3 regions of the Nonomuraea sp. NPDC052634 genome follow, and region 2 is predicted to be linked to each of the others. Evidence: riboswitches for the same ligand, from Rfam matches in the RefSeq annotation. Region 2 holds a riboswitch; each other region holds the start of a gene.
The links. Region 2 has a riboswitch for thiamine pyrophosphate ahead of thiD (bifunctional hydroxymethylpyrimidine kinase/phosphomethylpyrimidine kinase). Riboswitches for the same ligand answer to the same signal wherever they lie in the genome.

Region 1 (4,144 bases), on a different contig from region 2:
GGCTCGGCAAGCTGCTCAAGAAGGCCGTCACGGGCGAGGGCGCCTCGCTGATGCGCGTACGCGGCCAGGGCCTGCTCTACCTCGCCGACAACGCCGACGACATCCACCTGTTCTACCTGGAGAACGAGGGCATCACGGTCAACGGCCGCAACCTGCTCGCCTTCCAGCCGCAGCTGTCGTGGGACATCAAGCGGGTGCAGGGCGCGGGGGTGGCGGCCGGCGGGCTGTTCAACACCACGGTCACCGGCACGGGGTGGGTGGCGGTGACCACCCACGGCACGCCGGTGCTGCTCGACGCGTCGCGCATGCCGACGTACGCCGACGGGCAGTCGGCGGTGTGCTGGAGCACCTCGCTGCAGGTCGGCATCAACCGGACGGTGAAGATGGGCGCGCTGATCGGCCGGGGGAGCGGTGAGGCCATGCAGCTCGCGTTCAGGGGGCAGGGGTTCGTGCTGGTGCAGGCCAGCGAGGGGCCGCCGGTGGTGAAGGCGTCCGCCTAGCTCGAACAGGCGGGCGTGGGGGCGGTGTTGGCGCCCTCGTACGAGCCGAGGAAGCCGAACGTCGTGGACGCCCCCGGCGCGAGCGAGCCGTTCCACGCCGCGTTCCGCACGGTCACCGACGAGCCGTCCGCGCTCAGCGTGCCGCCCCAGAGCTGGGTGAGGTGCTGGCCATCGGCGTACGTCCAGGTCACCGTCCAGCCGGTCATCGGCTCGGCGCCGGTGTTGGTGACGGTGACCTCGCCCTGGAAGCCGCCCTGCCACTGACCTGTCGTCTTGTACGTGGCCGTGCAGTCACCGTCGGGCACGGTGGGCGTGTCGGTGGGGGTCGGGGTGCCGGACAGCGCCTCGACCAGGGCCGGATACCACTTGTCGGCCATCTTCTGGTCGCCGGCGGCGTTCGGGTGCACCCCGTCGTAGGTGTCGGTGGCGGTGTCGAAGCCCGTCCACTGGTCGACCACGGTGATCGGCGACTGGTCGGTGGTCGTCGCGGCGGCCCAGGCGGGGATGGCGTCGTTGAGCGCCACGGCGCGCTGGGCGCAGTCGGGGCAGGTGGCCGGGTTCATCGGAATGATCTTGGCGACGAGGATCCGCATGTTGGGGTTGCTCGCCCGCATCTGGTTCACCAGCGTGGTGAACGCGCTGATGATCGTCGCGGGCGGGATGTTGCTCCACACGTCGTTGGTGCCGAAGTGCATGAGCACGATGTCGGGGCGCGTGGCCGAGAGCCAGCCGGGCAGCAGGTTCTGGTTCGCCACGTTGGTGGCGAGGTAGCCGCCGTGTCCCTCGTTGTCGCCGTCGTGCTCGACCCCGCAGCCCTGCGGCGGCAGCGTGCCGACGAAGTCGATGTTGGTGTGGCCGGTGCTCAGCAGCCGGTTCCACAGCAGGGCGCGCCAGCAGCCGGGGGAGCCGGTGATCGAGTCGCCGAGCGGCATGATCCGTACGGCCGCGGCGTCGGCCGGCGTCGTCGCGAACAGCACGGCCGCGATCACGGCCACCATCCCGGCCAGCACGGCACCGATCTTGCGCATGGTCCGCTCTCCCGTCGTCAACCTGCGCGCAGATCGTAAATTTCGCCTATGGGTGCGGAAAAGGGAATGATCGGCTCACCCGGGGCGACCTGGGGAGACGCATGTAACTTTCACGTTTGCGTGCGCGGGCCGGGCCCGCTCGGGGCGGGGGCCGCGCGGGGTAAGGCGTCAGACCGGTGCTCCGGGCTGCGACGCCGTGTCGGGGGCGCGGACCACCGCGAGCGGGCAGGGCGCATGGTGCAGCATGGCCTGGCTGATCGACCCGAGCAGCATGCCCGCGAGCTGCCCCCGCCCGCGCGAGCCCACCACCAGCAGCTCGGCGCCGGCCGCCGCCTCCTTCAGCACCTCGACAGGATGCCCGTGCACCACCTCGGCGGTCACCTCCACGCCGGGATGTTCGGCGCGCAACGGGACGAGCGCGCTCTGCAACGCCAGCAGGTGACCCTGTTCGCTGTCGTCGTCGGCGGGTTCGAAGCCGCCCGGCTGGGGCCAGGCCCACGCCTGCACGACCCGCAGCGGCGCCCCGCGCAGCTCGGCCTCGGCGAAGGCGAACTCCAGCGCCTTGCCCGCGCGGGCGGACAGGTCGGTGCCCACCACCACCTCGCCGGGCGTGGCGGCGCGGTCGCGGATGAGGACGACGTTCGTCTCGGCGTGCGCGACGACCCCGTACGCGACGGAGCCCACGAGCAGCCCGCGCACGCCGCCGAGGCCGCGGCTGCCGACGACCAGCAGCTCGGCTTCGGCGGACGCCTTGACCAGCGCCGCGCGGGGATCGCCGGGGAGCAGGACGGTCTCCACGCGGACCTGGGGCCGCTCGCGCAGCGCGCGGTCCTTGGCGGAGGTCAGCACGGACTGCGCGTTCTCGCGCATCCACCGCGCGACCTCGGCGTACCGGACGGAGGTGCCCTCCTCGCACACCCACGCGGGCACGACGTGGGCGACGGTCAGCGGCACCTGGCGCAGCGCGGCCTCGGCGGCGGCCCAGCCGGCCGCCTCAAGGCCGGGGCGGGAGCCGTCCACACCAACGATGATCACGCTCGGCTCCTCAGGGCTGGACGTAGCATTCCACCTCGGCGCGCCGGAACGACAGCCCCTTGGCTTCGGAGTCGCGGACGCAGGCCCGCTCGGCGGCGCTGAGCTTGAGCGTGCCGCAGACGGTCACGCCGGCGTAGGTGCGGCAGTCGAGGGTGGGGTCGGTACGGCCGACGCGGTAAAGCTCTCTGACGTTCGCGCGGCACTTGGCCTTGCCGGTATCGGAGTAGCGGCACTGGGCCATCAGGATGTCGTACTGCTCCTGGCTGACCTCGTGCTGTTGCATGCCGTCCCCGGCGGCGGCGGTGGCGCCGGATGCGGCCATCACGACGAGTAGTCCTGCGACAGCGGCGATTCTCATCATGTTTCCCCTGATGGGGTCCGTACCGCTGAGAAGTGCCCCCAAACCTTTTCGGGTGGGTTTGGGACCTTGGCGGGGGTGGGTACGATCAGCGCCGTCCGAACGCGGGAGCCCGGTGGAGACCGGGCTGAGAGGACGGCTGCGAGCCGCCGACCGCCAGAACCTGCTCCGGGTAATGCCGGCGAAGGGAGTTTGCGCGATGAGCGACGCGCGCTTTTCCAAGATCTACTGCGGTGAACTCCGGGTCCCGATGCGCCAGGTGCGCCTGTCGAACGACAAGACGGTCACCCTGTACGACACCTCGGGCCCGTACACCGACCCCTCCTACGAGCCCGATTTGCGCCGGGGCCTGCCGCGCCGCCGGGCGGAGTGGATCGAGGAGCGGCGGGCGGCCGGCCATCCGGTCACCCAGGTCGCCTGCGCCCGCCGGGGCCTGGTGACCAAGGAGATGGAGTTCGTGGCGGTACGCGAGGGCGTCTCGCCGGAGTTCGTCCGCGAGGAGGTGGCCGCGGGCCGGGCCATCATCCCCGCGAACGTCAACCACCCCGAGTCCGAACCCATGATCATCGGGCGTAACTTCCTCGTGAAGATCAACGCCAACATCGGCAACTCGGCGGTCACCTCCTCCATCGAGGAGGAGGTGGAGAAGATGACGTGGGCCACCCTCTGGGGCGCCGACACGATCATGGACCTGTCCACCGGCGCGGACATCCACGAGACCCGCGAGTGGATCCTGCGCAACTCCCCGGTCCCGGTCGGCACCGTGCCGATCTACCAGGCGCTGGAGAAGGTCAAGGGCCGCCCTGAGGAGCTGTCGTGGGAGGTCTTCCGCGACACCCTGATCGAGCAGTGCGAGCAGGGCGTGGACTACGTGACCGTGCACGCGGGCGTGCGGCTCGCGCACGTGCCGCTCACCGTGGGCCGCAAGACCGGCATCGTCTCGCGCGGGGGCTCGATCATGGCCGCCTGGTGCCTGGCGCACCACCGCGAGAGCTTCCTGTACGAGAACTTCGCCGAGATGTGCGAGATCCTGGCCCGCTACGACGTGTCGTTCTCGCTCGGCGACGGCCTGCGGCCCGGCTCGATCGCCGACGCCAACGACGAGGCCCAGTTCGCCGAGCTGCGCACGCTGGGCGAGCTGACCAAGATCGCGCGCGAGCACGACGTCCAGGTGATGATCGAGGGCCCGGGCCACGTGCCCATGCACAAGATCAAGGAGAACG
Region 2 (4,144 bases):
GACGTCAACGTGTCCCATGAGCGGTGAAGCCGCCGGGAGGAAGGAACGCGCATGGTCAGAGCCGCGCTGCGCATCGTCGGATTCGAGCTCAAGGGCCTCGCCGCCATCGCGGCGTGGATCGTGCGGCGGCGGCACGGGGTGCCGGACGGAGCGACGACGCTCGCGTACGGCAAGGAGCAGTCGTTCATGATGGGCCTGATGGCGTTCGCCATGGCGGTCGAGACCGTGGTCGTGGACCTGCTGCTCGCCGCCCTCGACGTGCCCGGCTGGCTGCGTTACGGGGTGCTGATCGCCGACCTGTACGGCCTGCTGTACGTCCTCATGGTGGTCGCCGCCTGCGCGACCAGGCCGCACGTCGTCACCGCGGACGAGCTGCGTATCCGGTACGGCGTCTACCTTGACCTGCGGGTGCCCCGAGAGCTGGTGACGGCGGTGCGGACCGGGCGGACATACCACCAGGGCGGCATGATCACCGTCGATGAGGGCCGGTTGACCGTGGCGGTCTCCTCGCAGACGAACGTGACGGTCGAGCTGGCCGAGCCGGTCACCGTGGTACGCCCGCTTGGCCGCCGCGCCGAGGTCACCTCGGTCAGGTTCTTCGCCCATCATCCCGAAGCCGCGGCGGCCGCGCTCAGGGAGGGCGTCACCACCGGCTGAGCACTACTCCCCACCGGCTGAGCGCTACTCCCCGCGGAGGGCGTGAGCGCACCGCTTGCCCTCGCGCGTCACTCCCCGCGGCGGGCGCGAGCGCGCCGCTTGCCCTCGTGCATCGCCTGGACCCGCGCCACCGGGATCGTGTGCCCCTCCTCGACGAGGTCGGCGGGCAGCGGCTGCGGCGGCGGCATGTGCTCGGCCCATGGGTCGGCCCCGCCCAGCCGTTCGATCGCGCTGTGGACGGTGAAGTCGCCGGGACGTACGCCGTCGAGGTCGTCCCACGCCACCGGGTACGAGACGGGCACGCCGGGGCGGATGCGCGGGCTGTAGGCGGCGGCCACCGTGGCGCCGCCCGCCCGCGTGGAGTCGATGAACACCTTGCCCGCGCGGTCCTCCCTGATGAACGCGGTGGTGGCGAGCGCCGGGTCCAGCCGCTCGGCGCGGGCGGCCAGCGCGCGGGTGGCGGCGGCCAGGTCGTCCATCGCGGTGCCCGGCGCGACGGGCACGAAGACGTGCACGCCCTTGGCCCCGCTCGTCTTCACAGCCCCGGCCAGCCCGGAGTCGGCCAGCGCCTGCCTGGCCAGGTGCGCGCCCCGCACCGCCAGGGCGAAGGAGTCCTCGGGCGGGTCGAGGTCGAGCACCATGTGCGTGGGATGATCGCCGGCGTACAGAGCCGGGTGGTATTCGACGGCCCGCTGGTTGGCGAACCACAGCAGCGTCCTGCGGTCGTCGCACAGCGCGTACGTGACCTGCCGCTGCGAGGAGTCCGCCCACACCCGCACCGAGCGCACCCAGTCCGGGGCGTACTTGGGCAGGTTCTTCTGCATGAACGGCTGCTGCCCCGGGCGTACCCGCATGACGGAGAGCGGGCGGCCGCGCAGCACCGGGATGATGCGGCCGGAGACGGCGTCGAGGTAGTCGACCAGGTCGCGCTTGGTTGCGCCCGCGCCGTCGAAGAGCGGCTGGTCGAGGTTCGTCAGGGAGACGCCGTCGCGCGTCTCGTCAGCGGCCACCCGTCCCACGATGCCGATACTCGAACGTGTGGTCAACGACCCGGCCTGTTAGAGTGAACGTTTGACGCGGGGTGCCCGAAATGCCGGGCTGAGATCACACCCGTCGAACCTGATCTAGTTCGCACTAGCGAAGGGACGTCATGGCCGCTGACGCCGTACCCAAAGTTCTGACCATCGCGGGCACCGATCCGAGCGGCGGCGCCGGCATCCAAGCCGACCTCAAGGCCTTCTCCGCGCTCGGCGCGTACGGCATGACGGTCATCACCGCGCTGGTGGCGCAGACGACCACGGGCGTGACCGGCATCCACGAGGTGCCCGCCGAGTTCGTGACCCAGCAGCTCGACACGCTGCTCACCGACGTGCCCGCCGACGCCGTGAAGATCGGCATGCTGGGCGACGCCGACCTGATCAAGGCGGTGGCGGCGGCGCTCGACACCTACCGCCCCAAGTACGTCGTGCTCGACCCCGTCATGGTCGCCAAGAGCGGCGACCGGCTGCTGCCCGCCGACGCGGTGAGCGAGCTGCGCCGCACGCTGCTGCCGCGCGCCGACCTCATCACCCCCAACCTGCCCGAGGCGGCCGACCTGCTGGAGGAGCCGCAGGCGAGCGGCCTGGCCGAGATGCACGAGCAGGCGGCCAGGCTGCGCGCGCTCGGCGCCCGCCAGGTGCTGCTCAAGGGCGGCCACCTCGACGGCGACACCTGCGTCGACGTGCTGGCCACCCCCGAGGGCACGATCGAGCTGTCCGCCCCGCGCGTGCACACCAAGAACACCCACGGCACGGGCTGCACGCTCTCCTCGGCGATCGCCGCGCTGCGGCCCCGGCACGACGACTGGCCGAGCGCGGTGCGAGCGGCGAAGGACTACCTCACGGAGGCGCTGCGCGCCGCCGACTCGCTGGGCGTCGGCCACGGCCACGGCCCCGTGCACCACTTCCACAACATCTGGTAACGGCCCCCGCCGGGCAGACCCCTCCGAAAGAGACGCGATGTTCTGCGATGACATCTGGCAGCGCACGTCCGACCTGATGCGCGCCATCCACGAGCACCCCTTCGTCACGGCACTCGGCGACGGCTCACTCGACCGCGACACCTTCGTCTTCTACATGGTGCAGGACGCCCGCTACCTGGAGGCGTTCGCGAAGGCGCTGGCCGCCGCCTCCGTGCGCGCCGGCGACTCCGCCGATGCGGCCTTCTGGGCGCAGAGCGCGCACACCGCGCTGGTCGCCGAGCGCGAGCTGCACTCCGGCTACATCGACGAGCTGGGCGATGCCGCCAAGGGCATCGCGACGTCGCCGACGTGCCTGGCGTACTCGTCGTTCCTGCAGGCCACGGCGCTGTCGGAGCCGTATCCGGTGATCGCGGCGGCGGTGCTGCCGTGCTTCTGGATCTACCAGGACGTCGGTACGGCGCTGCTCGCCAAGGCCGGCGACGACCCCGCGCACCCGTACGCGAAGTGGATCTCCACCTACTCCGACCCGGAGTTCGCCGCCTCCGTCGAGCGGGCCAAGGCGATCACCGACCGGCTGGCCGCCGCCGCGTCCCCGGACACCCGCGAGGCGATGGCGCAGGCGTACGGGCGGGCGGCGGCCTACGAGTGGATGTTCTGGGACAGCGCGTGGCGGCGCGAGGGCTGGCCCACCGCCGAGTGGCTGGCACCCTGACACCTAGCCTGATTTCGCCATCAGCTCCTTCTCCTCGCGGGTGGCGATGAGCCCCGACGGCGCGACGATCTTCGACTCCTCGAACGGCGCCTCCGTGGTGGGCAGCGGCTCGGGCGAGCGGATCGCGGTGATCCAGATGCGCGCGGCGTCCAGGATGACCACGATGATCAGCACGGCGAAGAGCGCGGCCAGCACGCCGTCCACGGTCGAGTTGACGACGATCTGCCGCATCGCGTCCATCGACTTGGCGGGCGCGAGGAGCTGGCCCTGGTCGAGGGCCTGCTGGTAGCGGTCGCGCTGGGCGAAGAAACCGAGCGTGGGGTCGGACGAGAACACCTTCTGCCAGCTCGCGGTGAGCGTGACGGCCGCGTCCCAGGCCAGCGGGACGGCCGTCACCCAGGCCCACTTGAGCCGCCCGCTCTTGATCAGCAGCGTGGTGGCGACGGTGAGCGCGACGGCGGCGAGGAGCTGGTTGGCGATGCCGAACAGCGGGAAGAGCTGGTTGATGCCGCCGAGCGGGTCGTTGACGCCCTGGTAAAGGAAGTAGCCCCAGGCCGCGACGACGACGGCGCTGGTCGCGACCAGGCCGGGCCACCAGCTCACCCGGGAGATCGGCTGCCACAGGTTGCCGAGCGTGTCCTGGAGCATGAACCGCCCGACACGCGTGCCGGCGTCCACGGTGGTGAGGATGAACAGCGCCTCGAACATGATCGCGAAGTGGTACCAGAACGCCTGGAACCCCTCGCCGCCGAGGAAGCCGGAGAAGATCTGCGAGATGCCCACGGCCAGGGTGGGCGCGCCGCCCGTCCTGGCGA
Region 3 (4,144 bases), 480 kb from region 2:
GTGCTCGGCGGTCAGCTCCTCAGGCACGATCGGCGCGCGGCGTCCGAGCAGCTCGTCGGCGCTCCAGCCGAACATGCGCTCGGCGGCGGCGTTCCACACCAGGACGCTCTGGTCGCGGTCGAGCGCCACGATGGCGTTGGGCGAGCTGGCGAGCGCCGCACGAGCGATCTCATCGTCACTACCGGCCCATTCGTCCCCCACCACTCCATAGTGCATGTGGCGCGGTGGGTGCGTCGGGCGATCCGTCCGATACGCTGCGGTCACGGTGATTCCCGGCAGGTGGGAGGGTGAGGGGTATGTCGAGCAACGATCTCGATGCCCTGTTGCGAGTGACCTCCAGCACCTATCGGGGCGAGACCCCACCCGACATCGCGTTCGGCACCTACGACGGCGCGGTGGGCAGGCTGGTGCTGGCGGTGACCGCCAAGGGCATCGTGGCGTGCAGCTATGAGGCGGAGAACGACGTGTTCGAGCGGGTCACGCGGCATCTGGGCCAGTTCATCGGGCCCGACTCGCGCCGGCTCGACCCGGTGCGCAGGGAGCTCGACGCGTACTTCTCCGGGCGGCTGCGCGCGTTCGCCACGCCGGTGGACCTGACCCTGGCCACGCCGTTCGCGCGTACGGTGCTGCAGAAGACCATGGCGGTCCCCTACGGCACCACCACGACGATCGAGCGGATCGGGGAGAGCATCGGCAGGCCGCGCGCGCTGCGGGCGATCGGCAACGCGCTGGCCTCCAACCCCGTCTGCGTGATCGTGCCCTGCCACCGGGTGCTGCGCGAGGACGGCGAGCTCGGCGACTACCCGGGCGGCGCGGCGGCCAAGCAGCATCTGCTCAACGTCGAGCGGCGCGCGATCGCTGGATGAGCCCGATGAGCAGCGTGATCAGGGCGGCCACCAAGGCGCCGCCCAGCGCGCCGTTCATCCACGGCTCCCGTACGAAGCCGAGCGCGTCGCGCACACCGGCCCACCAGCCGTCCCACGCGGGGAAGGTCGGCGTCGAGGTGGTCAGCCAGTACGCGGCGAAGCCCAGCGCCCACGGCACCAGCATCGACCAGCGCGAGGGGGCGTCCTCGGCGGTGTTCCAGCCCTCGCCGCGGCGCAGCACGAAGTAGTCGACCGCGAGCACCGCGAACATCGGCACGAACACGGCGCCGATCACGCCGAGGAACACGCCGTAGGAGTTCACGTCCGCGAACAGCGCGATCACGATCGTGACCACGCCGATGGCGGTCGACAGGATGCGCCGGTCCACCCGCGGCATGAGGTTCTGCAGCGACATCGTGGTGGAGTAGACGTTGGCGAACGACTGGTCGGTCTCGCGCAGCACGAGGATGCCGAAGAACAGCGCGCCGAGCGGCACCGCGACGAACGGGTTGAACACCGTCGTCTGGTCGGCCAGCACGCCGTCCGCGCCCGCCAGCGCCACCGCGTAGACGCCCAGCCCCAAGCAGGCCACCTGGGCCAGCGTGTAGCCGCCGACCACGCCGGTGAACGCGGCCCGGCCCGAGCGCGAGTGCCGGGCGAAGTCGGCCGCCATCGGCACCCACGACACCGACAGCGCGATCACGTAGTCCACGGCGGCGGGGAAGGCCGTCCAGCTCCCGCCCTCGGGCGACGGGGCCTCGCGCAGGAAGAACACCGTGAACCAGATCATCGCCACGATCACGCCGACCGTGACGTAGCGGCGCAGCAGCCGGATCGAGCCGAGCGGCCAGATGGTCAGCGCCGCCGTCAGCACGCCCGCCACGATCACCCACACCTGGTACGGAACCGCCGGGAAGATCGCGCCCGCGCCCTTGGCGATCACCCAGAGCTCGAAGGCGCCCCAGCCGATCATCTGGATGATGTTCAGCACCGTGGGCACGTAGGAGATCCGGGCGCCGAACAGCCCGCGCAGCAGCACCATCGCGGGCTTGCCCGTCCGCGTGCCGGGGACGGCCGACAGGCCCACCATGGCGGTGCCGATGAGGCTGCCCACCACGGTGGCGATCAGCGCCGCCGCCAGCGTCAGCGGGGCGTTGCCCAGCGGATCGAGCAGCAGCAGGGCTCCGGAGAAGCCGAGCAGGCTGACCCCGAGATTGGCCCAGAGCGCGCCCTGATCGAGCACGCCCAGGGTCTTGGGGGCCTCTCCATCAAGGGTCAGCGGCACTTCTTCGACGCCGTGCGACATCGCACACTCCCTACGCCGGCATTACCCGGACAGGTTCAGGCGGTCGGCAGCGGATGGTTGTGCTGCCCTCTCAGCCCGGCGACCCCGAGCTCCCGCGACGATCTGTAGTTTGCGCCCCAATGATGCCTCAATGGCGACTAATTCGCCATAGTGGGCGACTTATGCCACAAAAGGCTCCTGTCCCGTCTCGCTGACCATCGGCCGCCGCGCCGCCTCCCACGACTGCATGCCGCCGCCGACGTTGACCGCCTCGCGCCCGAGCTGGTTGAGCCAGGCCGCGACCTGCAGGGAACGGCCGCCCACCCGGCACACGACGTAGATCGTGCGGTCGTCGGGGACCTCGTCCACGCGCCCCTGGATCTGCGTCATCGGGATGTGAACGGCCTGCGGCGCGTGGCCCGCCAGCCATTCCTCCTGCTCGCGGACGTCGAGCAGGTAAGCGTCTGCGGGTACGGCACTGGCCTCGATCTCAGGAACGGTCATGACTCCATCATGGCCTGCGCGAGGCGGTGCACCGGACGCCCGCCTACTTGAGCAGGCGGGACAGGCGGCGGTCGGCGAGCGGTTTGCCGCCGGTCTGGCAGGTCGGGCAGTACTGCAGCGAGGAGTCGGCGAACGACACCTCCCTGATCGTGTCGCCGCACACGTCGCAGGACTGCCCCGTACGGTTGTGCACCCGCAGCCCCGACTTCTTCTCCGCCTTGAGGTCCTTGGCCGCAAGGCCGCGAGCCCGCTCGACCGCGTCGCGCAGCGTCGTCACGATGGCCTCGTGCAGGTCGGCGATCTGCGCGTCGGTCAGCGTGGCGGCGATCTTGAACGGCGACATCTTCGCCGCGTGCAGCACCTCGTCGGAGTAGGCGTTGCCGATGCCGGCGATCACCTTCTGGTCGCGCAGCAGGCCCTTGATCTGGGTGCGCTTGCCGCCGATGATGCGCTTGAGCGCCTCGACGGTGAACGACTCGGCGAGCGGGTCGGGGCCGAGGGCGGCGATGCCCGGCACATCGTCCGGATTTTTCGTGACATAGACGGCTAGGCGCTTCTGCGTCCCCGCTTCCGTCAGCTCGAACCCCGGCGCCAGGCCCTCCTCGTCGGGCGCCAGCCGCACGCGTACGGCCAGCGGCCCCTTGCCGGGCCGCACCGGCTTCGCGCCCGACAGGTCGTCGCGCCAGCGCAGCCACCCCGCGCGCGCCAGGTGGATGACCAGGTGCAGCCCGTCGCAGTCGAGGTCGAGGAACTTGCCGTGCCTGGCCACGCCGGTCACGGTCAGCCCGTTGAGCGCGGTGACCGGCGGATCGAACGTCTTCAGCGCCTGGATGGCCACCACATCGACCCCCGCGATCGCGCGGCCCACCGCCCGCTCACGCAGAAAGTGAGTGAGGGACTCCACCTCGGGAAGTTCGGGCATGCCCCCAGCGTACGTCCCGCCCGGGGCTGTCCCCGGCACGCGCGGAAAACCGTCGGTGCACGTGGTGGGGACCTTGACGCCGTACGGCTGCCCCCGGCACGCGCGGAAAACCGAAGAGACCACACGGCCCTCCGGCCCCGGAACCTGAGCACGGCACCCCGGGCTTCGGCGGTTGAGGGCGGCGCCCTGAGTCCGGGACCTGAGCGCGGCGCCCTCAGCCCCGAAGCCCGGACGGGGGTGCCCGGGGTCCCGGACCTGAGCGAGGTGGTCAGTTGGAGTCGACGACGTCCTTCGGCACCGGCCGGTCTTCCTTGATCGCGTTGAACAACGCCAGCGCCTTGGGCCGGTCCCACTTCACCGCCGCGCCGCTGGGCACGGTCTCGTTGCCCCCGAACGGCACCACCGTGGTCACCGGGCTGTCGCCCATGGCCAGCCCGAGCGAGAGCATGTCGAACGCGCCCGTGCCCGTGTCGACCTCGACCGCGTCGGTGGCGCTGGCCGCCAGCGGGATCGCGGTGAACGGGTTGAGCAGCACCCCGGGGCTCGCGGCCTTCTTCACGACCGCGC

Region 1: it holds a riboswitch for thiamine pyrophosphate, as region 2 does, so the genes downstream of both, thiC (phosphomethylpyrimidine synthase ThiC) here and thiD (bifunctional hydroxymethylpyrimidine kinase/phosphomethylpyrimidine kinase) in region 2, are expected to answer to the same signal.
Region 3: it holds a riboswitch for thiamine pyrophosphate, as region 2 does, so the genes downstream of both, AB0K67_RS19430 (cytosine permease) here and thiD (bifunctional hydroxymethylpyrimidine kinase/phosphomethylpyrimidine kinase) in region 2, are expected to answer to the same signal.

What each region holds. Positions count from the first base shown of each region.
Region 1 is NZ_JBFATY010000003.1:385,829-389,972, forward strand. Features, by position in the region: gene AB0K67_RS17705 (AIM24 family protein) at 1-500, shown strand, start outside; gene AB0K67_RS17710 (cellulose binding domain-containing protein) at 497-1,528, opposite strand; gene AB0K67_RS17715 (universal stress protein) at 1,697-2,563, opposite strand; gene AB0K67_RS17720 (hypothetical protein) at 2,574-2,885, opposite strand; TPP riboswitch at 3,016-3,128, shown strand; gene thiC (phosphomethylpyrimidine synthase ThiC) at 3,121-4,144, shown strand, end outside.
Region 2 is NZ_JBFATY010000004.1:540,252-544,395, reverse strand. Features, by position in the region: gene AB0K67_RS21845 (hypothetical protein) at 52-657, shown strand; gene AB0K67_RS21840 (ATP-dependent DNA ligase) at 726-1,667, opposite strand; TPP riboswitch at 1,725-1,820, shown strand; gene thiD (bifunctional hydroxymethylpyrimidine kinase/phosphomethylpyrimidine kinase) at 1,808-2,617, shown strand; gene tenA (thiaminase II) at 2,655-3,329, shown strand; gene AB0K67_RS21825 (carbon starvation CstA family protein) at 3,333-4,144, opposite strand, start outside.
Region 3 is NZ_JBFATY010000004.1:56,663-60,806, reverse strand. Features, by position in the region: gene AB0K67_RS19440 (PAS domain S-box protein) at 1-216, opposite strand, end outside; gene AB0K67_RS19435 (methylated-DNA--[protein]-cysteine S-methyltransferase) at 297-866, shown strand; gene AB0K67_RS19430 (cytosine permease) at 835-2,172, opposite strand; TPP riboswitch at 2,162-2,278, opposite strand; gene AB0K67_RS19425 (rhodanese-like domain-containing protein) at 2,332-2,655, opposite strand; gene AB0K67_RS19420 (DNA-formamidopyrimidine glycosylase family protein) at 2,699-3,577, opposite strand; gene AB0K67_RS19415 (LCP family protein) at 3,846-4,144, opposite strand, start outside.